Regions from separate parts of the Nocardiopsis sp. CNZ308 genome, predicted to be linked through region 3. Evidence: riboswitches for the same ligand, from Rfam matches in the RefSeq annotation. Region 3 holds a riboswitch; each other region holds the start of a gene.
The links. Region 3 has a riboswitch for cobalamin ahead of EV372_RS22470 (nitrite reductase). Riboswitches for the same ligand answer to the same signal wherever they lie in the genome.

Region 1 (7,405 bases), 1.0 Mb from region 3:
CGGCGGCCTCGACGCTGGGGGCGTGGACGTCGGCGGCGTGGACCCGGCGGGCGCCGCGGGCCCCTGCGGCGACGGCCTCCACGCCCAGGCCCACGCCCATGGCGGCGTAGCGCCGTCCGCGCACGTCGATGTCGTCGTCCAGGATGCGCTGGTGGATCATCCTGCTGGTCCCGCCGGGGAGGAAGACGCCGGGCGGTACCTCGAACCCCCAGCCGTTCCAGGTGTAGGAGCGGGTGGTGTGCAGGTCCTCTCGCGGCGGGTTGACGGCGAGGATCTGTTCGGCGGGCAGCGGTGGGGGCAGTTGGTCCACGAGGGAGCGGTCCACGGTCGTCCTTCCAAAGGGGGTCGGGAGTAACACGGGACACCAACGGGGAGCGCCGGATGTTCTGAGTACCGGAGTCCGCGCGCTATTGTAGATAAAACGATAACCATTGTCATTAGTGGGGTCGGAGTTCGCGTCCCCGGGGGTGTGTTCCGTGGACCCGGGCGCCGCGCGGCGGACGGGCCCGCGACGGACGCGCCCGGGCGGGGCGGCGCCAGCGCGCCCCGCCGGTGACCCTCCGCGGAGAGGACGTGGAAAGACGTGGCCCACCCCCAGCAGACCGGCACTGTGCCCACGGCCCCACCGCGCGCGCACGTGTTCTCGGACCCCGCCTTCCTGCGCCTGTGGTCGGGGAGCACCGCCTCGGGACTGGCCACGTGGGCCATGCCGTTCATCCTCGGCCTGGCCGTGCTGGACGGATCGCTCACCGCCATGGGGCTCGGCCTGCTCCTGGCCACCCGTACCGGCGGCTTCCTCCTGGCCCTGCCGCTCGGCGGCCTGCTGGCCGACCGGCTCTCCCGCCGCGCGGTGGTGCTGTGGGCAGGGGTCCTCGCGGCGGCCGCCACGCCGCTGGTCGCCGTGGGCGTGGCGACCGGAGCCCTCGCGCTCGCGGCCGTGGCCGCGGCGGCCGTGGGCGCGGGCCAGGGAGCCTGTAGACCCGCCTTCCAGGCGCTGACCGCCGAGGTCGTGGACGAGCCGCGGCGCCAGCGCGCCAACGCGGCGCTCACCATCTCCGTGCGGGTCACCACCCTGGTCGCCCCGGGGGTGACGGCGCTGCTCTCCACGGTCCTGGGCGTGCACGCCCTCCTCCTGGTCACCGCCGCGCTCTGGGCCGTCGCCGCACTGGCCCCGCCCCGGGGCCGGAGCGCGCCCGCCCCGGGGGCGGTGCCCGCGCGCGGCTTCTCCCTGGTCGCCGACTTCCGGGACGGGCTGCGCGAGGCCCGGCGCCACACGTGGTTCCTCGCGGGGCTGGGCGCCCTGACGGCGGTGATCGCCACCGGGTACTCCGCCACGGGCGTGCTGCTCCCCGTGGTCAGCCGCGACACCTACGGCACCGAGGCGGTGCTGGCGGGCGCGCTGACCGCCTACACCGGCGGCGCGCTGGCCGGGGCGCTGCTGATCGGGCGCTGGCGCCCCTCCTCCCAGGGGTGGGTGGCGCTGGCGGGCCTGGCCCTGTACGGCCTCGCGCCGCTGAGCCTGCTCCTCCCCGTGGGCCCGTGGACGGTGTTCGCCGCCTACGCCCTGGCGGGGGTCGGGATCGAACTGTTCAACGTCCCGTGGTTCACCGCCGCCCAGCGCGAGGTCGCGCCCGACAAGCTCGCCCGCGTCTCCTCCCTGGACTTCCTGTTCTCCTACGGCCTGGCCCCGGTCGGGCTCGCGCTGATCGCCCCGGCCACCCAGGCCTTCGGCACGGAGGCGGTCCTCGTCGTGTGCGCCGCCCTGTGCTTCCTGGCCCCGGGGGCCGCGGCGCTCGCCCCCGGTTCGCGCCACTTCGCCATGGGAGGCCGCGGGGCCCCGGCCCCGCGGGCCGCCTGACCGGGAAGGCGCCCCCGGCGACCCGGCGGGGCGGCGCCGCGGGCGTTCACCGGCCCCGTCCCGCGCTGTCGCCGCGCGCCAGCAGGTACAGCAGGAAGGGGGCTCCCAGCACCCCGGTGACCACCCCGACCGGAAGTTCGCTCCCCCCGAAGGCGGTGCGCGCGACCAGGTCCGCGCCGGCCGTCAGGAGCGCTCCGCAGGCGGCGCAGGCCAGCAGCCCGAGGGCGCGTCCGCCCAGCAGCCGCCGCACGATCTGCGGGGCCACCAGGGCGACGAACGCGACGGGACCGGCGACGGCGGTGGCCGTGGCCGCGAGCGCGGCGGAGGTGAACAGCAGGGCGCCCCGGGCGAGCCGCACCCGGCCGCCCAGGGCGGTCGCCGTGTCCTCCCCGAGCTGGAGCAGGGACAGCGGCCGGGCCAGCAGGAGCGTGGTCGGCGCCAGGACGGCCAGCGCCACCGCCACCGTCACCACGTGCGGCCAGTCCCGGTTGGCCAGGCTGCCGGTGAGCCAGAGCATGGCGCGCTGCGCCGTGGTGAGCTCCGTGCGGGTCAGCAGGTACGACGTCACCGCGCCCAGCATCGCGGTGACCGCGATCCCCACCAGGACCAGCCGCTGCCCGCTGACACCGCGCCGGTAGGCGAGCAGGTACAGCAGGAACGCGGTGGCCACGGCTCCCGCCAGCGCACTGGCCGCGATCGCCGCCGCCGTGCCGCCGAAGACGACGATGGCGAGCACCGCCGCCGTCGTCGCGCCCGCGCTGACCCCGATGACGTCCGGGCTGACCAGCGGGTTGTGCGCCAGCCGTTGCAGCAGCGCCCCCGAGAGCGCCAGCGCGGCGCCCACACCCAGCGCGGTGAGCACACGCGGCAGCCGCATCTCCACCACCACGTGCGTCACCATCACCCCGGCACGGCCGGTGAGCGCGTCCACCACCTCGCCCACACCCAGCTCGAAGTCCCCCAGGGTCAGCGAGACCAGGGCCACCGCCGAAGCCAGGGCGGTGAGCAGGCCGCCGAGCAGTACCGCGGGCCAGTACACCCGCACCGACAGTCCGCCCAGGCGGGCCGCCCCCGTCCGGGGGCCCAGGACCCCGGAGCGCGCCGTCACGGCCCCGTCACCCTTCGCCCGCGCACCAGGAGGACGAAGAACGGCGCACCGATGAGAGCGGTGAGGACGCCGACCTGCAACTCCTCCGGACGCGCCACCACCCGGCCCGCGACGTCGGCCGCCAACAACAGGACGGGCGCCAGCACCGCCGACCAGGGCAGCACCCAGCGGTGGTCGGGGCCGACCAGGACCCGCGCCGCGTGCGGCACGGCGACGCCGACGAAGCCGATCGGACCGGCCACGGCCGTCGCCGTTCCCGCCAGGAGCACCACCGCCAGGGCGCTCGCCCCGCGCACCAGCCACAGCCGTGTCCCCAGGGAGCGGGCCAGCTCGTCGCCGAGCGCCACCGCGTTCAGGGACCGGGCCACCGCCACCGCCGTCACCAGCCCGGCGGCCAGGAACGGCAGCGCCTGGAGCAGCGCCGCGCCGTCGGCGCCCGCCAGCGAGCCCACCACCCAGAACCGGTACTCGTCCAGGCTCGCGCGGTCGCGCAGGACGATCGCCGAGGTCAGCGAACCCAGCAGGGCCGAGACCGCGGCTCCGGCGAGCGTGAGCCTGACCGGACCGCCGCCCTCCCGGCCCAGCGACCCCACGGCGTAGACCGCGCAGACCGCCGCCGCGGCGCCCACGAAGGCGAAGCCGACGTAGCCCAGCAGCGCGGACACCCCGAACACGCTGATCGCGAGGACCGCCGCCAGGGAGGCGCCCGCGTTGATGCCGAGGACGCCGGGGTCGCCGAGGGGGTTGCGGGTCACCCCCTGCGCCAGGACCCCGGACACGCCCAGGGCCGTGCCGACCGCCAGCCCGGCCAGGGTGCGCGGCACACGCAGGTGCCGCACGACCAGGTCGGTGTCCGAACCGGTGAAACCGGCGTAGGCGAGGTACACGTCGGCCACGGACAGCCGCTCGTAGCCGACCAGGACCGACGCCAGCAGGGCCGCGGCCAGGACCAGCAGCGCCACCGCCAACCCGGCGACGCGGGCGCGGGCACTGACGAGCACCCCGGGACCGTCGGCCGCGGCCCGCAGCCGGCGCCGGACTCCCGAGGGCACGGTCGTCACGGGCCTCTCCGCCACACGGGGGGCCATCGGCCCGCCTACCCGAACAGGCCGGGGTGCAGGATCCGGGCGACCGTCTCCACCGCGGCCGCGCTGCGCACACCCGCGGAGCGGTCGGCGAAGGTGAACTCCTCCACCTGCTCCTCGGTGACCGCGGTCAGGTTGGCCAGCACGGGATCGGCCGTGATCCGCTCCACGTCCGGGGCGGCGTCGGCGGCGGTCATCCGCGCGTCGCAGCACACGTCGACCAGGATGAAGTCGGGGTCGCGCGCGATCACGTCCTCGACGGCCACGTCGTGGTTGCGCCCGCCGTCCAGGTCGGCGAAGGCGTTGACGCCTCCGGCCAGGCGGATGATCTCGGTGGAGAAGTCCTGCCCGCCGGCCACCCGGAACCCCTGGTCGCTGGGGCGGCCGACCATCACCGAGGGCCGGTCCTCCTCGGGCACGCCGCCCTCCAGGGCCTCGGTGACCCCGCCTATCGTGCCCTCCATGTGCGCGATGACCTCCTCGGCGCGCTCGCGCGCGCCGAACAGGGCGCCCAGGTCCCGCAGGTCGGCGTAGACGTTGTCCATCGTCACCGAGGCCGGGTCGATGGTCGCGTCGGTGCGCCCGTCCCCGCTCGGGCACAGCGGCGCCGGGATCCAGCTGCCGATGCCCAGCTCGCCCAGGGAGGCCCGCGTACCGAGGTTCTCGTCGGTGAACACGTCGTTGAACCCGGCGAGCACGAAGTCGGGCCCGTGGCTGAGCAGTTCCTCCCGGCTGGGCAGGTTGGGGTAGTACTCCTGCCCGGCCTGGGCGTCGGCGTACTCCTCCAGGACGGCGGCGTCCAGGAACGCCGTCCCCACCAGGCGGTCGCTGAGGCCCAGCGCGTGGGCGGTCTCGATGGCGGGCTGGTAGGCGGCGAACACCCGTTCCGGCGGGCTGTCCGCGGCCACGTCGACGCCGCAGTTGCGGATCGTCTCCCCGGCGGCCTCGGGGGAGGGGGCGGCGGAACCCCCGCCGCAGGCGGTCGTGGCCAGGAGCAGGGCGAGGGCGGCGCAGGCGGGCAGGCGGTACCGGACCGCGCGTGTCCCGGTGGGCTTCATCGAACAAACCATCCTTCGTGGTCTGATGACGCGGACGGTCGCAGCCGGTCTCCTGGCTCCCGGAGTCGGGCTCTCGCCCCGCGCCGCTCCCCCTTCCCGGGCCGTGTCCGGCCCGGTGGCGTGTGGGAGGCGCCCTCCGGTCACAGTGGCGAGGACCGCGCCGGACTTCCACCGGCTTCCCGTGCACTGCGACGTCGACGATATGGACTTGTGCTGACAGTCAACGGGCCACGGTAGTGCACGCGGGTCCCCTCCGCGAGACCCGCTCCCCTCCCGACCGACGGCCGGACCCCCGTGAGCCGCCCGACCGGAGGGGGGGAGGACCCGGCGGGGCGGGAGCCCCGCGCCGTGGCCCGCACGGCCGCCGCACCCGGACCGGGCGGGGCACCGTCCGGACGCGTGGCCGGGCCGGGACCGGGCATAGAGGGCCCATGGAACTGATCACGGTGGAGGACGTCCGCGCCGCCCGGGAACGCCTGCGCGGGGAGGTGGTGCGCACCCCGCTGACGGCGGGCCCCGCCGGAGGGCCGCCGTTCCTGCTCAAGCCCGAGAGCCTCCAGCCCACCGGGGCCTTCAAGCTGCGCGGCGCCACCAACGCCGTCGCCCTGCTCGACCCCGGCCAGCGCCGGAGCGGTGTGGTGACCCACTCCTCGGGCAACCACGGCCAGGCGCTCGCCCACGCCGCCGCCCGGCACGGGGTGCCCTGCACCGTCGTCGTCCCCGAGGGCGCGCCCGGGGTGAAGGTCGACCGCATGCGCGCCCTGGGCGCCCGCATCGTCATGGTCGCCCCCCGGGAGCGGGAGGCCACCGCCCGGCGGCTCCGGGACGAGGAGGGGCTCGCCCTCGTCCCGCCCTTCGACGACCCGCGCGTCATCGCGGGCCAGGGCACGGTCGGCCTGGAGGTCCTGGAGCAGTCGCCCGAGGTGGCGACCGTCGTCGTGCCCGTGGGCGGAGGCGGTCTGGCCTCGGGGGTGGCCACCGCCGCGCTGGCCGCCGCGGGCCCGCGCCGCGTCCGCGTCGTGGGGGTGGAACCCGAACTGGCCGCCGACGCCGCCGAGAGCCTGCGCACCGGAAGCCTGGTCACCTGGCCGCCCGAGCGCACCCACCGCACCATGGCCGACGGGGTGCGCGTGTGCCTGTCCGAGCTGACCTTCGCCCACCTGCGCGCCCGCCTGGACGGGGTCGTCACCGTGACCGAGGAGGAGATCGCCCGCGCCGTCGCCGCCCTCGCCCACGGGGCGCGCCTGGTCGCCGAGCCCAGCGGGGCCCTGGCCGCCGCCGCGGTCCTGGCGGGCCGGGTGCCCACCGCGCCCGGCCGCCCGCAGGAGACGGTCGCGGTCGTCTCGGGGGGCAACGCCGACCCGGAGCTGTTCGCCCGCCTGGTGGCGTGAGCCGCGCGACCGTGCGGGGCGGAGGCCGTCCGCCGCAGGTCGGGGGCGCCGCCCCGCCGGGGCGGCGCCGGTGTCAGGCTCGGGAGCCCCCGCCGCCGGTGGGCCCGCTCCCGTTCACGCGCTGCCGCTCGCCGGCGCGCGCCGCCACGGGGTCGTCGCGTCCGGCGGCGCGCGCGGCACGGTCCTCGCGGCGGCGCATGGCCATGTCCGACAGGGCGGCCAGACCGAAGGCGATGACGACGGCGGCGACGATCAGCACGGTCCACAGCGCGGTACCGAAGGAATCGGGGTCGATCATGGGTGCTCCGAGGGGATCGGGGGTTGGACGTGCCGACAGCCCAACCGTAATAGGTGTTAACTTTCGGGCCGAGCGTCAGCGGCGGTGAACTGGGTCATACGCGCGCCACCGCGCGCCCGCCCGCAGCACGTCCGTCCGCCGCACATGGCGAGGGGTCCGGGACGGCGCCGCGGCACCGTCCCGGACCCCTCGCCAGGCGGATCCGGATCCCCTTACAGGATCGAACCGGGGGAGTAGGCGGCCGCCTCCGGGTGCGCGGCCACGATCGCGTCGATCCGCCCCACCACGGCGGCCACCTGGTCGGCGGCGGCGCCGGTGAAGGTGATCCGGTCGGCCAGCAGCGCGTCCAGCTCCTCGCGGCCGAGCGGGAAGCGCTCGTCCTCGGCCAGGCGGTCCAGCAGCCGGTTGCCCGCACCCTCCTGGCGCATGGCCAGGGCCGAGCCCACCGCGTGCTCCTTGATCAGCTCGTGGGCGGTCTCGCGGCCCACCCCGGCGCGCACCGCGGCCATGAGCATCTTGGTCGTGGCCAGGAACGGCAGGTAGCGGTCGAGCTCGGCGGAGACCACCGCGGGGAAGGCCCCGAACTCGTCCAGCACCGTCAGCATCG
Region 2 (7,405 bases), 1.0 Mb from region 3:
GTGGCCTCCGCCATGAACGGCGTGCTCGGGCCGCGCGAGCCGGAGCTGACCGTGCACGCCCTCGGGCAGGAGTTCCCCGGCCCGCTGGGGCTCGCGGCCGGTTTCGACAAGAACGCGGAGAGCCCCTCCGGGCTGGCGGCGCTCGGCTTCGGCTTCGTGGAGGTGGGCACCGTCACCGCCCAGCCCCAGCCGGGCAACCCGCGGCCGCGCCTGTCCCGGCTGGTGGCCGACCGCGCGATCGTCAACCGCATGGGCTTCAACAACGAGGGGTCGGCCCTGGTCGCCGAACGCCTCCACCACCGGCGCGGCGGCCGCCGTCCCGTGCTCGGCGTCAACATCGGCAAGACCAAGGTCACGCCCGAGGAGGAGGCCCCCGCCGACTACGCCCTCAGCGCCCGGCGCCTGGCCCGCTACGCCGACTACCTGGTGGTCAACGTCAGCTCGCCCAACACCCCCGGGCTGCGCAACCTCCAGGGCGTGGAGCGGCTGCGCCCGCTCCTGGCCGCCGTGCGCGAGGCCATGGCCGAGGCCGGCCGCCCGGACCTGCCCCTCCTGGTGAAGATCGCCCCCGACCTCGCCGACGAGGACGTCGACGCCGTCGCCGACCTCGCGCTGGCCGAGGGGCTCGACGGCATCATCGCCACCAACACCACCATCTCCCGCGAGGGTCTGACCACCCCGGCGGCACAGGTGGAGGCGGCCGGTGCGGGCGGCCTGTCCGGCGCCCCCCTCAAGCGGCGCTCCCTGGAGGTGCTGCGCCGCCTGCGCGCCCGTGTGGGCGACCGGGTGACCCTGATCGCCGTCGGCGGCATCGAGACGCCCCTGGACGCCTGGTTCCGTATCCGGGCGGGGGCCAGCCTCGTGCAGGGCTACACCGGCCTCATCTACGGCGGTCCCCTCTGGCCCCGCCGCATCAACCGCGGCCTCGCCCGGCTGGTGCGGGCCTCCGGCCACCGTTCCATCGACGAGGTCGTCGGGGCCGACGTCCCCGCCCCGGTCGCCCCGGCGGCCGACCCCGGACAGGGGGCGGACCCCGCCGCGGCCACCGCCAAGGGCTGAGCCCGCCGCCAGGGCCCGGATCCGCGGACCCGGCACCGACGACCGGTCCCGCGGCTCCGCCCCCCGGGGCCGTGTCCGCCGACGAGGGCCGCGACGCGGCGGCCGGTGGGGTCCCCACCGGCCGCCGACACGGGTGCCCCGCCGCCCGCGGACCTCAGGAACCGGCGGGCGCGGACAGCCCCTCGGGCGGGTAGCTCTTTCCGGCCTCCGGGCCGTCGTAGACCTGGCTGACGGTCGCGAACTCGTACCCGTCGGCCCGCAGCCGCTCGATGATCTCGGGGACCGCGGCCAGGGTCGGCTCCAGGGTGTCGTGCAGCAGCACCACGCCCCCGGGTCGGGCCCCCTCCACCACGCTCTCCACGACCTCGTCGCGGCTCATGCCGGTCCAGTCCTTGCTGTCCTGGCTCCACAGGATCTCTGCCATGCCCTGACGGCCGATCTCCTCCAGCACCTCCGGCGAGCTGTCGCCGAACGGCGGCCGGAACAGCTCCACGGTGTGCCCCGTCTGGCGGCGCACCATCGCGCTCACCGCGGCCACCTGGTGGACCAGTTCCTCACCCTCGAAGGCCTCGGGCATGCGTTCGTGCAGGTGGTTGTGGCTGCCGATCTCGTGCCCCTCGGCGTAGGCGCGCCGGATCACGCCGGGCCGGGTCAGCGCCGGGTTGCCGTTGAGGAAGAAGGTGGCCGCCACCTCCTCCTCCGCCAGCAGGTCCAGCAGCCGCGGAGTCGTCGCGACCGGTCCGTCGTCGAAGGTCAGCGCGATGCACTTGGCCTCGGCGCAGTCCAGGTCGGGATCTCCCGCCGAGACCACCCCCGGCACCGGCGGGTCGGCCGGGGGCTCGGCGTCGGGGGCCTCCACGGTCAGCACGGGCTCCTCCGCCATGGCGGCCTCCCGTGCCCGCTCACCCAGGTCGGACAGCAGGGGCGCGGCCTCCTCGGCGGGCACCACCGCGACCATCCGCCCCGGCTCCGAGGACGGGGGGTGGCCCTCCACGACCGGGGACAGGTGCCCGTCGTCGAACTCCACCACCAGGTCCCCGTCGGCGTTGAACCCCATCGAGTCGTAGGTGCGCATCACCGGGTGCAGTCCCCCCGCGTCCACCGCCTCCTCGTCGGCGAACGAGGCGCGGACGATCCCGTTGAGCTCCCGGAGCGCCGCGTCGTCGGCCAGCAGCTCCGCGGAGTAGGCGGTGCGGCCGGTGGACGCGTCGTACCAGTACGTCCCGTACCCCTGGCGCAGTCCGTGGAAGTCCTCCTCGGTGCGCACCAGGCGCACGCCCAGCACCCCGTTCCCGGCGGCGACCACCTCCCAGTCGACGCCCAGGCTCACCGGGTCCCGGCTGGCGCCCCGGTAGTCCCGCACCTCCTGGTCCACCCGGGCGGCCAGTTCCTCGGCGAAGGCGTCGGCACCCGAGAACACCGGGTAGGCGACGTCGATCGTGAGCCCCTCGGGCCTGTACGGGTGGTCCTCGAAGTCGGAGGCGTCCCCGCGCCACTCGGTGACCCCGTCCCCCGGCTCCGCCGCCACCACCGTGATCAGTTCCGGCTCCTCGCCGCCCCCGGAGGCGATCCCCTCGGTGCCGCACGCGGCCAGGGGCAGGACCAGCGCGGCCAGCGCCGCCCCGGGCCACCGGGTTCTGCGCTCCCACGGCCGGTTCCCCCCGGCCCCGGGACGGGGGGCGGCCTCGTTCGGGTGGATTCGAGTCGACGACAACACCGGACTCCCTCATCCCTCAGCGGGTGGCCAACACGGCTGCTGCTGGGAGCAACATAGGGGACGCCGTCACCCGTCCCGGGGCGGTGACCACATGTGGTCACCGCCCCGGGACGGGCAACGCGCCGGAGACCGGGAACACCCGCGCGGGGCGCCCTTTCCGGCCCCACCCGGTGCCCCGCACGGCTCTTCGTCCCGTGCGTCCCACCGGCCGCGGCCCCGAAGCCCTCCCGGGGCCATCCTCACCCGGGACCGCCCGCCGAGCCGTGACGCCGCGCCCTTCAGGCCCCCTCGGAAGCCTCCTCGGCCCCATCGGCGGGCTCACCGGCCTCCTCGGAGGGGTCGGCGCCCTCCTCCGGGGCGTCGGGGACCCCGTCCATGTGGCTCTGGCCGGGGGTCGTGGTCCCCAGCAGCTGGGACACCGTGACCATGGTGTACCCCTGCTCGTCCAGTTCCCGGATGGCCGTGCGGGAGGCGTCGACGGTGGTGCCGTGGATGTCGTGCATGAGGATGATCGCCCCGTCCGAAGCGCCCTCCAGCACCCGGTCGTGGATCACCGAGGCCTTGCGGTCCTTCCAGTCGAGGGTGTCCACGCTCCACAGGATCTGGGCCAGGCCCATGTCCTCGGTCACCGAGGCCACGCCCTCGTCGGTCGAGCCGTAGGGCGGGCGCATGAGGTCCATGGTGTAGCCGGTCTCGCGGTACACCAGCGCCTGCACGACGTCCAGGTCCGCGCGCACCCCTCCCGCGCCCAGACCGGCCAGGTCGGGGTGGTTCAGGGTGTGGTTGGCGATCTCGTGCCCCTCAGCATAGGCGCGCCGCACCGTGTGCGGGTGCTCCATGACGGGGTTGCCGGTGACGAAGAACGTGGCCCGCGCGTCGTACTCGGCGAGGACGTCCAGCAGTTCGGGGGTGCGCTCGCCGGGGCCGTCGTCGTAGGTCAGCGCCACGCACGTGGTTTCGGGGTCGGAGCAGTCGACGTCGGGGTCCACCGCGGGCACCTGTCCGGGCACGGCGCCCTCCTCCTGGCCGTCCTTGTCGGCCCGGGGCGGGGCGGCGATGGAGAAGTCCTCCACGCCCACGGTCGCGGCGTCGCGCACGCGCAGGCCCAGCTCGGACAGCAGGCCCTCGGCCTCACCGGCGGCGACCACCGCGCGCGTGCGGCCCTCCTCCGCCGGGGCCACCTGCCCGGCGTCGAACTCCACGATCAGGTCCCCGTCGGGGTTGAAGCCCACCGAGTCGTACAGGGAGCTGATCGGGTGGATGACGCCGGGGTCGGCCGGGCCCTCCCCGTCCTCCCCGCTTCCGACGGCGCCGCGCACCAGGCCGTTGAGCTCCTCCAGCTGCTCCTGGCCGCCGACCAGCGCGGCGGAGGGGTGGTGTGCCGCGGTCCCGGTGTCGTACCAGTAGGTGGTGTACCCCTCCCGGGACCCCTCGGAGTCGGTCTCCACCCGGGTCACGCGGACCCCCAGCAGGCCGTCGCGCGCCGCGGTCAGGTTCCACCCCGCCTCGAAGGAGACCGCGCCGGGGTTGGCGGCCTCGAAGGCGTGCACCTCGTCGGTCAGCTCACGCTCCAGGAAGTCGGCCAGCGGCTCGGCGTTGGGGATCACCGGGTAGGTCACCGCGACGGAGATCTCCCCGTCGTAGGGCAGCTCGGCCTCCTCCACGCCCGCCACCGCGGCCGGGTCCACCTCGGTGAGCCCGTCGGGCTCACCGGAGGCCGGGGGCGGCGGCTCGCTCTCGGAGACCGGCGCTTCGTGCGTCCGCGGCCCGGGCTCGGGCTCTCCGGAGGAGCGGGTGGCCAACAACACCATGCCCGCCAGGACCGCCAGGGCTACCACGACCGTGATCAGGGGGTGGTCCGGTGCCATGGCGAGGCGGGACTGCTTACTCACGAGGGAATCTCCACGTTCATCGCTCAGACGAACGTCCGCGGGGAGCAGAGGGGAGCTCACCCGCGCAACGCTTGACTTCGTGTGTGACGCCGGCCGAAGGACGGGGGTTCTCACCGTTCGGGCCGGGCGCATGGGGCCGCACGCCGGGTGCAGGGGCGAAGGGGGCCCTCCCTATACTTGCAGCCGTGGAAGGTACATGATCCACCCCCGCGTCCCGGGCCCGGCCCGGAACGGGCGGGGCGGAACCATGTCGCAAGAGGGAACCCGGTGTGAGTCCGGGACTGCCCCGCAGCGGTATGGGGGAACGAACGTCGCCATGAGCACTGGTAGTGCCGGTCGCGGAGACCGCACACCGGGAAGCGGCGGCCAGTAGGAGGAGCGGTGTCGACACCGCCCGCGCCCCCGAGTCCGAAGACCTGCCTCCACCCGGCGACGCACCCGCGGCGCCGGTGGTCCCGCGCCCCGAGGGAGGGCCGGAGGCGGTGGCAGGTCCGGTGCGCGCCCGCGGCGCGTCCGCCGGCGTGCCCGCCCTCTCCTCCTCGCGGCCGGTACCCGGCTTTCGACGAGGGAGAGAAGCTCATGACCACGACCCCCGCGCCGTCCGCGGCCCCGGGCGGACCACGCCCCTCCGTGCGCTCGACAGTGCACGGCTACCCGCGCATCGGCCCCGCCCGCGAGCTCAAGCGCGCCTGCGAGTCCCACTGGAGGGGCCGCACCACCGCCCGCGAACTGGACGCGGTCGCCGCCGGGCTGCGCCTGGGCGTCTACGCCCAGCTGCGCGAGGCCGGTGTCGACGACATCCCCTCCAACACGTTCTCCTACTACGACCACGTGCTGGACACCGCTGTCCTGTTCGACCTGGTCCCCTCCCGCTTCGCCCCTCCCGCCGCGGCGCCGGACCGCGAGGAGGAGCTGCGCCGCTACTTCGCGCTCGCCCGCGGCGAACAGGGCGCCCCGCCGCTGGAGATGACCAAGTGGTTCGACACGAACTACCACTACCTGGTCCCCGAGCTCTCGCCCGGCAGCCGTCCCCGCCTGGTGGGTGACAAGCCCGTCGCCGAGTTCCGCGAGGCCGCCGAGGCGGGTTTCCACACCCGCCCGGTCCTGGTCGGTCCGCTCACCTTCCTGATGCTGGCCAAGCCCGCCGACGGCGCCCCCGAGGGCTGGGAACCCGTCCAGCTGCTCGACCAGCTCCTGGAGGCCTACGTCCAGCTGTTCGGCGACCTGCGGGCCGCGGGCGCCACCGAGGTCCAGTTGGACGAGCCGATCCTGGCCACCGACGAGGGCCGCGCCGCCGTCGGCCACCTGGAGCGCGCCTACCAGCACCTGGGCGCGGTCACCGACCGCCCCTCCCTGCTGGTGTCCACCTACTTCGGCTCCATCGGCTCCGCCGCCCTGCGCGTCCTCAAGGACTCCGCGGTCGAGGCGGTCGGCCTGGACCTGGTCACCGACGACGAGGGCGTGGACGACCTGGTGCGGGTCTCCGGCCTGGGCGCCACCCGCCTGGTCGCGGGCGTGGTGGAGGGGCGCAACGTCTGGCGCACCGACATCCCGGCCGCCGTCGCCGTGCTCGGCACCCTGCTCGCCCTCACCGACGAGCTGACCGTGAGCACCTCCTGCTCCCTGCTGCACGTGCCCCTGGACCTGGACGCCGAGACCTCCCTGGCCCCCGAGCTGCGCGGGTCCCTGGCCTTCGCCAGGCAGAAGGCCCAGGAGACGGCCCTGCTCGGCCGCGTGCTGTCCGAGGGGTCCGAGGCCGAGCACACCGGACGGGGCGGCGTCCGTCCCCCCGCCTTCACCGACGCGCGCGTGCGCGCCCGCCTCGACGCCCTGGGCCCGGACGCCTACGAGCGCCCGCGGGAACGCGGCAGGCCCACCGACACCCCGCTCACCACGACCACCATCGGATCCTTCCCCCAGACCGCCGAGCTGCGCCGCGCCCGCGCCGCGCACCGCAGGGGGGAGCTGGCGGAGGACGCCTACAAGGCCGTCCTGCGAGAGGAGATCGACCGGGTCGTCGCGCTCCAGGAGGAGATCGGCCTGGACGTGCTCGTGCACGGCGAGCCCGAGCGCAACGACATGGTCCAGTACTTCGCCGAGCAGCTGGAGGGCTACGCCACCACCGAGAACGGCTGGGTGCAGTCCTACGGTTCGCGGTGCGTGCGCCCGCCGATCCTGTTCGGCGACGTCTCGCGCCCCGAGCCGATGACGGTCGAGTGGACCGCCTACGCCCAGTCGCGCACCGACAAGCCGGTCAAGGGCATGCTGACCGGCCCGGTCACCATGCTCGCCTGGTCGTTCGTGCGCACCGACCAGCCGCTGGCCGAGACCGCACGCCAGGTGGCCCTGAGTCTGCGCGACGAGGTCGCCGACCTGGAGCGCGCCGGGATCCGCCACATCCAGGTGGACGAGGCGGCCCTGCGCGAACTGCTGCCGCTGCGCTCGGAGCACCGGGCGCGGTACCTGGACTGGGCGGTGGGCTCCTTCCGCCTGGCCACGTCGGGGGTGTCGCCGTCCACGACCATCCACACGCACATGTGCTACTCGGAGTTCGGGCTGATCGTCGGCGGCATCGAGGCGCTGGACGCCGACGTCACCAGCGTGGAGGCCGCCCGCTCGCGCATGGAGCTGGTGCGGGACCTGGGCGAGCGGGGCTACGGGCGCGGGATCGGCCCGGGCGTGTACGACATCCACTCCCCGCGGGTGCCCTCGGTGGAGGAGATCGAGGGGTCGCTGC
Region 3 (7,405 bases):
CTCGGCGCTGGCCCGCCTGGCTCCCTCGCCGGGCCAGCACCTGTGGGACGTGGGCGCTGGCGCGGGGTCGGTCGGCATCGAGTGGATGCGCGCCCACCCCTCCTGCACCGCCACGGCGGTGGAGGCCCACCCCGAACGGGCCGCGCGGATCGGCCGCAACGCGGGCCGCCTCGGTGTTCCCGGCCTGGAGGTGGTCACTGGCCGCGCGCCGGACGCGCTGGCCGGGCTGCCCGCGCCCGACGCGGTGTTCGTCGGCGGCGGCGCGACCCGGCCGGGCGTGCTCGACGCCTGCCTGGGGGCGCTGCGGCCGGGAGGGCGGATCGTGGTGCACGGGGTGACGCTGGAGACCGAGCAGCTGCTCGCCGATGCCCACCGGCGCCACGGGGGCGAGCTGACCCGGATCGCCGTCGAGACCACCGCGCCCATCGGCGGGTTCACCGGCTGGACGCCCGCCCGCACGGTCACCCAGTGGTTCCTGGCGGTGCTGCCCTGACCCTCCGCCGCGCCGCTTCGCGCCCAGGGGTCGGGAGCACGGGAGCCTCCGACCCCCGCGGGCACGCCCCTCCCTCCACGCGAACCCGCCCGCGGGACCTCCGGAACCCCTTCGGGGCCCTCCCTATCCGCTGACCCGGGGCCGGGCCGGGTCGTAGAGGTAGGACTCACCGCCCGTCTCCGGATCGAGCGCCCGCCCCACCAGGATCACCGCCGCCTGACGGAACCCGGCCTCCTCCACCGCGTCGGCCACGGTGGAGACCGTGCCGCGCAGCACCGCCTCGCCCGGCTGGCTGGCCCGGTACACCACGACCACCGGGCAGTCGCCGCCGTACTCGGGTTCGATCTCGGCCATCAGCTCGCGCACCCGCCGGATCGCCAGGTGCAGCACCAGCGTGGCCCGGGTCGCGGCGAACGCGGCCAGCGACTCGGTGTCGGGCATGGCGGTCGAGCGGGCCCGCGTCCGGGTCAGCACCACCGACTGGGCCACCAGCGGCACGGTCAGCTCCCGTCCCGCCAGCGCCGAGGCGGCCGCGTAGGCGGGCACCCCGGGCGTGACGTCCCACGGAACGCCGTGCGCGTCGAGCCTGCGGGTCTGCTCGGCCAGCGCCGAGTACAGCGACGGGTCGCCGGAGGTGAGCCGCACGACGTCGCGCCCCGCCGCGTGCGCGCGGACCAGGTGGTCGGTGATGCGGTCCAGGTCCAGGCCCTGGGTGTCCACCAGCTCCGCGCCGGGCGCGCAGTGCGTCAGGACCTGCGGGTCCAGGTAGGTGCCTGGGTAGAGCACTACGTCGGCCCCGGCGAGCATGCGCGTGGCGCGCACGGTCAGCAGGTCGGCGGCGCCGGGCCCCGCGCCCACGAAGTGCACGGTCACGGCTTCACCCACCTGGGGGTCCACACGCGGCCCGCCCCGGTGACCCGGGTTCCCGAGGCGCCGACGATGAGCAAACAGCGCATGTCCACGGCGGCGGGGTCGAGTTCGCCCAGGGTGGTCACCGTCAGGGACTCGCCCTCGCGGCCCACGTCGCGGCCGACGACGACCACGGTGTCGGGTTTGCGGTGCTCCAGCAGGATCCGGCGGGCGGTGGCGATCTGCTCGGTCCGGGACCGGGAGGCGGGGTTGTAGACGGCCAGCGCCAGGTCGGCCTCGGAGACGGCGCGCAGCCGCCGCTCGACCACCTCCCACGGTTTGAGGCGGTCCGACAGGCTCATCACCGCGAAGTCGCCGCCCACGGGTGCGCCCGCGCGGGCCGCGACCGCCTGGACTGCGCTGACCCCCGGCAGCACCCGGACGGGCACGTCCCGGTAGGCGGGGTCCTCGGCCGCCTCGAACACGGCGGTGGCCATGCCGAAGACCCCGGCGTCCCCGCCGGAGACCACGGCCACGCGTTCGCCGCGCCCGGCCAGGTCGAGGGCGAACCGGGCGCGCTGGAGTTCGACGGTGTTGCCGGAGGCGTGCCGGGTGAGCCCGGGGCGCTGCGGTACCCGGTTGACGTAGGGGCCGTAGCCCACCACGTGGTCCACCTCGGCCAGCGCCGCGCTCGCCTCGGGGGTGAGCCAGTCCCCGGGACCGGGACCCAGACCCACGACCAGCAGTTCGGCCGCCGCTCCGGTGGTCGCGGACGCCGTGCCCGCCGCCGGTCCGGCGGAACCGGGCCCCGCTTGGGTCGTCTGCGCCGTCTGTGTCGCCTGCGTCCGCGCGGCCTCGCCGACCCGCCGGGAGCGCGGCCCGTTGCGGCTGTCCCCGGTCACCAGCACCAGGGAGAAGTAGGGCACCGTCGCCGGGTCCACCTCGGCCACCGGCAGCCGCCGCTCCCCGCCCATCGAGGCCCGCTCCACGTACACCGCGTGCTCCAGCCGCCCGGCCGCGGCCAGGGCGCGGCGCACGGCCGGGAAGGTCCGGCCCAGCTTCATGACCACGGCCGCGTCGGTGTCGGCCAGGCGGCGGGCCAGTTCCGGTTCGGGCAGGGTGCCGGGCAGCACGGTGAGCACGTCGGTCTGCCGGGCCAGCGGGGCGGCAGCGGCGGCCGTGGCGGCGGCGAACGCCGGGACGCCCGGCACGATCTCGGTGGGGTAGCGCTCCGACAGCCGGTCGTGCATGTACATGTACGACCCGTAGAACAGCGGGTCGCCCTCCGAGAGCAGGACGACGTCGCGCCCGGCGTCCAGGTGGGCGGCCAGCCGGGCGGCGGACTCCTCGTAGAAGTCGGCCAGCGCCCCCGCGTAGCCGCCCGGGTGGTCGGTCGCCCCGGTGGTCACCGGATAGGTCAACCGCTCCTCGACCACCCCGTCCGGGATCAGCGCGCCGGCGATGCGGCGGGCGTTGGACTCCTTGCCCGCACCCGCGTGGTAGGCGACGACGTCGGCCGCGGCGATGAGCCTGGCCGCCTTGAGGGTGATCAGCTCGGGGTCGCCCGGGCCGACGCCGACGCCGTGGAAACGGCCGGTCACTCTTCCTCCTTGGCGAGTGCGTTGAGGGCCGAGGAGGTCATCGCCGAACCCCCGCGGCGGCCGCGCGCGGTCACGTAGGGCACGTCGAGGCCGTGCCGGTCGCGCAGTTCGGTCAGCGCCTGCTTGGACTCGGCGGCGCCGACGAAGCCGACCGGGCAGCCGACGATCGCGGCGGGCCGCGGTGCGCCGTCGATCAGCATCTCCAGAAGGTGGAACAGGGCGGTGGGCGCGTTGCCGACGGCGACCACGGCGCCGTCGAGCAGCGGCTCCCACAGCGACACCGCGGCGGCCGTGCGGGTGGTGCCCCACTCTCTGGCCAGGCCGGGCACCCGTTCGTCGCCCAAGAGGCAGAGCACCTCGTTGTCGCTGGGCAGGCGGCTCGCGGTCACACCGGAGGCCACCATGCGCGCGTCGCACAGGATCGGCGCACCGGCCCGGAGGGCGGCGCGCGCCGCGGGCACCAGATCGGGGTGGACGACGAGGTCGTCGGCGAGGTCGACCTGGCCGGTGCCGTGGATCATCCGCACGGCGAGCCGTTCGGCGTTGGCGGGCAGGTGGTCGAGGCGGGCCTCGCGCCGGATGGTGGCGAAGGAGTCGGCGTAGATGGCGGGCCCGTCGTCGGCGTACTCGTAGTGCCGGTTCGGTCTTCTCGGGGAGGTCACCGCGCCTCCCCGGGAACGAGGACGGCGCGCCACGGCGTCACGACGAGTTCGCCGGACCCGGCCTCGACGGCTTCGGCGGCGAGCGCGTCGGCGGCGGCCCGGTCCAGGCCGTCCTCGGGCACGGGGACGTGCCGTCCGATCCCGGGCAGCGGGCCGTAGGGCAGCGGCGGCGCGGGTTCGGGCAGCCCCGGGTCGGGCGGTACCGGGTCGGTCAGGGGCGAGGGGAGCTCGGCCACGTGCCAGGGGGCGCCGGGGCCGTCCCCGCGCAGATCCAGGAACCGGTCGGCGAGGCGCACGAGCGCGGCCGCGGCCTCCTCCAGCGGGGTCAGCGGACCCCAGTGCTCCCCGGCCCTGAGCTGGGCGGTGTGCGCGTCGAGGGCGACGAGCCCCAGGTCGCAGGAGCGCTCCAGCAGGTCGCCGCTTCCGTCGTCCAGGACGAAGAGGAAGCGGCCGGGAAGGGCGGCGCGGCGCGGTTCGGCGCACAGCAGCCCGTCCAGCCCGGCGGCCACGGGCCGCAGGTCCGCCCTTCCGCCCCCGAGCCCCGTGCGGGGGGAGACCATGATGTTGCGGACCAGTTCGTGGGAGGGCGAGGGCAGCAGTCCGGTTCCCTCCAGGGCCCGGAGCACTTCGGGGGAGAGCCGCCCCCCGCTTCCGGGCAGGGCGCGCAGCTGCACGTTGGCCCGCCCGGTGACGTGGATCCGGCCGTCGCCGTACTCCTGGGCCACGGCGGCCAGGGCGCGCAGCGAACGGGCGGGGAGCCTGCCGCCGACGAGCCGGAGCCGGACCAGCAGCCCGTCGTCGGCGGGCCAGGGCCGCAGGGCGCCCGGGCAGCGGTCGCGCCGGGCGCGGACGGTGGGGGATGGGGAGCCCATCGGGGACATGCGCGTCCTTCTGGTCAGGGACCCGTTCGCGGGGTCCTCGGTTGACCTGGCGGCCCGTCACCGCCAGCGCCAGCAGGTCTTCGGACTCGGGATCGACCGGTGCGGAGCGCCTTCCCGGAGCGTGCGCTCCAGTGGCTGTCCCGGGGAACCGCGTCCCCGGGGCGTGCCCGCCCGTCACCCTCACCGCTGCGCGTCAGCCCCGGATTCGCACCGGGTTCCCTGCCCCACGAGGTGGAGTTCGACTGGCTCGACGAGGGTACCGTTCCCCTCCCGGGCCAGGTCCGGGGGCCTTCCCCCGAAGGGGCGCGGACCGGTACCGCGCCGGGGCGCCGTGGTGGGACCCGGAGCCCGGGAGGCGCGGCCCGCTCCCGGACGCGGCGGTTCGCGCTGGGGTGAAGGCGGTACCCGGCTCCGCGTCGGCCCGGAGCCCGCGGGGCCGACCGGCGCCCCGTGCGGCTGCCCGCGCCCGGGGCGGCCCGGAGAAGGGGCGGGGTTCGGTGTCCGGGCGCGGAGGTGGGGCGGCGACGCGGGTTCGCGGGCCCGATCCCGGCCCGTGTTCGGGCGGAACAGCGGTGGTGGCGGCGGGCGTGGAGCGTTTCGAGGGTTTTGCGGGGATTTTAGGGTTTCTTGTTTCGGGCAGGGGACGGGGAGAGGGGCGGTTCGCAGAGCAGTACGCCGCTCCTCGCGGGAACCACCGAAGGAGGAAGAGCATGAGCGCCAGTGAGAAGGGCCGCAGCCAGGCCGAGATGGTCAAGGGCAAGGCCAAGGAGACCACCGGCAAGGCCACCGGCAACGACCGCATGAAGAACGAGGGTCGCGCCGAGATGGCCAAGGGGCGCCTGCGCCAGGGCAAGGAGGACATGAAGAAGGGCCGGTAGGTGCCGCCTTCGCGGACGGTCGTGGACGGCCCCCGCCAGCGGGAGCCTTCCGACCGACCGACCGGCCGGACGGGGAGGGCCGCGAGCCCCCGCCCCGCCGTGGCCGCCGACCTGATCGCCTTCGCGTCCGAGGGGAGCGGAGCACGTGCCCCGCACGTGCTCCGCTCCCCTTTTCGCGTGGCCGCCCCGGGCGGGGCTCAGGTCGTGGAGCGCTCTTGCTCCGGTTCGAGGCGGCGGACGCCGAAGCCCCGGGTCAGCGGCGCGAGGAAGGCGATCAGGGCGGAGAACAGGAAACCGCTCCAGTTGAACACCGCCCACGGCAGGAACTCGAAGTTGGCCACGCCCAGGGTCGTGGCGAAGAAGACGCCCGACACCGTCCAGGGCATCAGCACCTCGGTGATCGTGACCGAGTCCTCCATGCTGCGCGACAAGTTGACCGGGTGCAGGTTCCTGGCCCGGTAGGCGTCGCCGTAGACGTCCTTGACCAGGAAGAAGGTCACCAGGGCGTTGGAGGTGCCGTTGATGATGGTGAAGCCGGAGAGCAGGGTGGTGAGGATGAGGCTGCCCGTGGACCGCAGCCGGGCGATGAGCCCCTCCAGCAGGACCCGCAGCACGCCCGACTTCTCCAGCGCCGAGGCGAAGAAGAAGGCGCAGAAGACGAAGAACGCCGAGTTGTACATCGAGTACAGCCCGCCCCGGTTCACCAGCTCGGCCAGGACGTCGGAGACCCCGTCCCCCTGCGGCAGCATGTCGGTGGTGAAGCCGGAGACGACCGCGGCGAACAGGTCGCCCACGCTCGCCCCCTGGACCAGCAGCGCGATCAGCAGGGCCGTCATGGACGACGCGAACAGCACGACCAGCGGAGGCTTGCGCATGACCGACCCGGCGAGCACGACCACCGCCGGGATCAGCAGCAGCGGGTTGAGGGTGAACAGCCCGTTCAGCTCGGTGGCGACCTCGTCGATGCCGCCCAGGTTGGCGGACGAGGTGGTGATGGTGGTGCCCGCGAGCAGGAAGACGACGACGGCCAGTACCGACGAGGGCACGGCCGTGTAGAGCATGTGCCGGATGTGCTCGTAGAGGTTGGCGCCCGCCGCGAGCGAGCTCATGTTGGTGGTGTCCGACAGCGGCGAGAGCTTGTCCCCGAAGTAGGCGCCGGACACGACGGCGCCCGCCGTGATCGCCAGCGACACGTCCATCGTCTGGGCCACCCCGATCAGGGCGACGCCGATCGTTCCCCCGGCGCCCCACGACGTGCCGGTGAAGGTGGCGACCAGAGCGGTGGACAGGAAGGCCAGCACGTACAGGTAGGAGGGGTTGATGAGCTCCAGGCCGTAGTAGACCATGAGGGGGATCGTCCCGGCGATCATCCACGAGCCGATGAGCATGCCGATGCTGAGCAGGATCAGGACCGCGGGCAGGGCGCTCCTGAGCTTGTCGCCCATGTTCGTCAGCACGTCGTCCCAGCGCACGCCGTGCCAGAGCGCGAAGAGGGCGAACACCACCCCCGCGAAGATGAGCATGAGCTCGGCGGGGTACTTCAGGACGCCGATGCCGCCGACCAGAACGGCGACGGTGATGACCACGGGGACGCACGCCGCCGCCACGCCGGGTCGGCGGACGTGTTCGTCCGGGGGGTTAGCCATCTACTTTCCTCTCGGTGATGACCGCTTTCCGGTCTTCTACAGTGCGGTGAAGGCCCTTTCGAGATCCTCGATCTGGCTGTCGGCCCCCTCCAGTCCCACGGAGAGGCGGATCATTCCGGGGGAGAATCCCCTCTCCCGCATCGCCTCCTCGTTTCCGGGCCGGACGGGAGCGGTGACCAGGCTTTCGTAGCCGCCCCAGCTCGCGCCGATCCGGAACAGCGAAAGACGGTTGACGAAGGCCGCGACCTTTGCGAAGGAACCGTCCTTCAGGTCGAAACTGAGCAGCCCGGAGAAACCGCTGAACTGGTTCTTGACCAGGGGGTCGTCGGGCCGGTGGTCGTGGTGGGGGTGGTGGATCGCCGCCACCTCGGGCCGGGTCGCCAGGTAGTCGATGA

Region 1: linked by a shared signal. The riboswitch ahead of EV372_RS27090 (ABC transporter substrate-binding protein) and the one ahead of EV372_RS22470 (nitrite reductase) in region 3 are both predicted to bind cobalamin.
Region 2: linked by a shared signal. The riboswitch ahead of metE (5-methyltetrahydropteroyltriglutamate--homocysteine S-methyltransferase) and the one ahead of EV372_RS22470 (nitrite reductase) in region 3 are both predicted to bind cobalamin.

Annotation. Positions count from the first base shown of each region.
Region 1 is NZ_SHKJ01000001.1:6,269,628-6,277,032, reverse strand. Features, by position in the region: gene EV372_RS27110 (class I SAM-dependent methyltransferase) at 1-325, opposite strand, end outside; gene EV372_RS27105 (MFS transporter) at 584-1,858, shown strand; gene EV372_RS27100 (iron chelate uptake ABC transporter family permease subunit) at 1,905-2,966, opposite strand; gene EV372_RS27095 (iron ABC transporter permease) at 2,963-4,054, opposite strand; gene EV372_RS27090 (ABC transporter substrate-binding protein) at 4,063-5,109, opposite strand; cobalamin riboswitch at 5,135-5,315, opposite strand; gene EV372_RS27085 (threonine/serine dehydratase family protein) at 5,541-6,500, shown strand; gene EV372_RS27080 (histidine kinase) at 6,574-6,798, opposite strand; gene purB (adenylosuccinate lyase) at 7,011-7,405, opposite strand, start outside.
Region 2 is NZ_SHKJ01000001.1:4,236,751-4,244,155, forward strand. Features, by position in the region: gene EV372_RS18285 (quinone-dependent dihydroorotate dehydrogenase) at 1-1,059, shown strand, start outside; gene EV372_RS18290 (polysaccharide deacetylase family protein) at 1,214-2,773, opposite strand; gene EV372_RS18295 (polysaccharide deacetylase family protein) at 3,055-4,644, opposite strand; cobalamin riboswitch at 4,926-5,086, shown strand; gene metE (5-methyltetrahydropteroyltriglutamate--homocysteine S-methyltransferase) at 5,248-7,405, shown strand, end outside.
Region 3 is NZ_SHKJ01000001.1:5,250,449-5,257,853, forward strand. Features, by position in the region: gene cbiE (bifunctional cobalt-precorrin-7 (C(5))-methyltransferase CbiE/decarboxylating cobalt-precorrin-6B (C(15))-methyltransferase CbiT) at 1-493, shown strand, start outside; gene cobM (precorrin-4 C(11)-methyltransferase) at 617-1,378, opposite strand; gene EV372_RS22460 (precorrin-2 C(20)-methyltransferase) at 1,363-2,943, opposite strand; gene EV372_RS22465 (precorrin-8X methylmutase) at 2,940-3,605, opposite strand; gene EV372_RS22470 (nitrite reductase) at 3,602-4,486, opposite strand; cobalamin riboswitch at 4,541-4,747, opposite strand; gene EV372_RS22475 (CsbD family protein) at 5,197-5,364, shown strand; gene nhaC (Na+/H+ antiporter NhaC) at 5,562-7,010, opposite strand; gene EV372_RS22485 (aminotransferase class I/II-fold pyridoxal phosphate-dependent enzyme) at 7,047-7,405, opposite strand, start outside.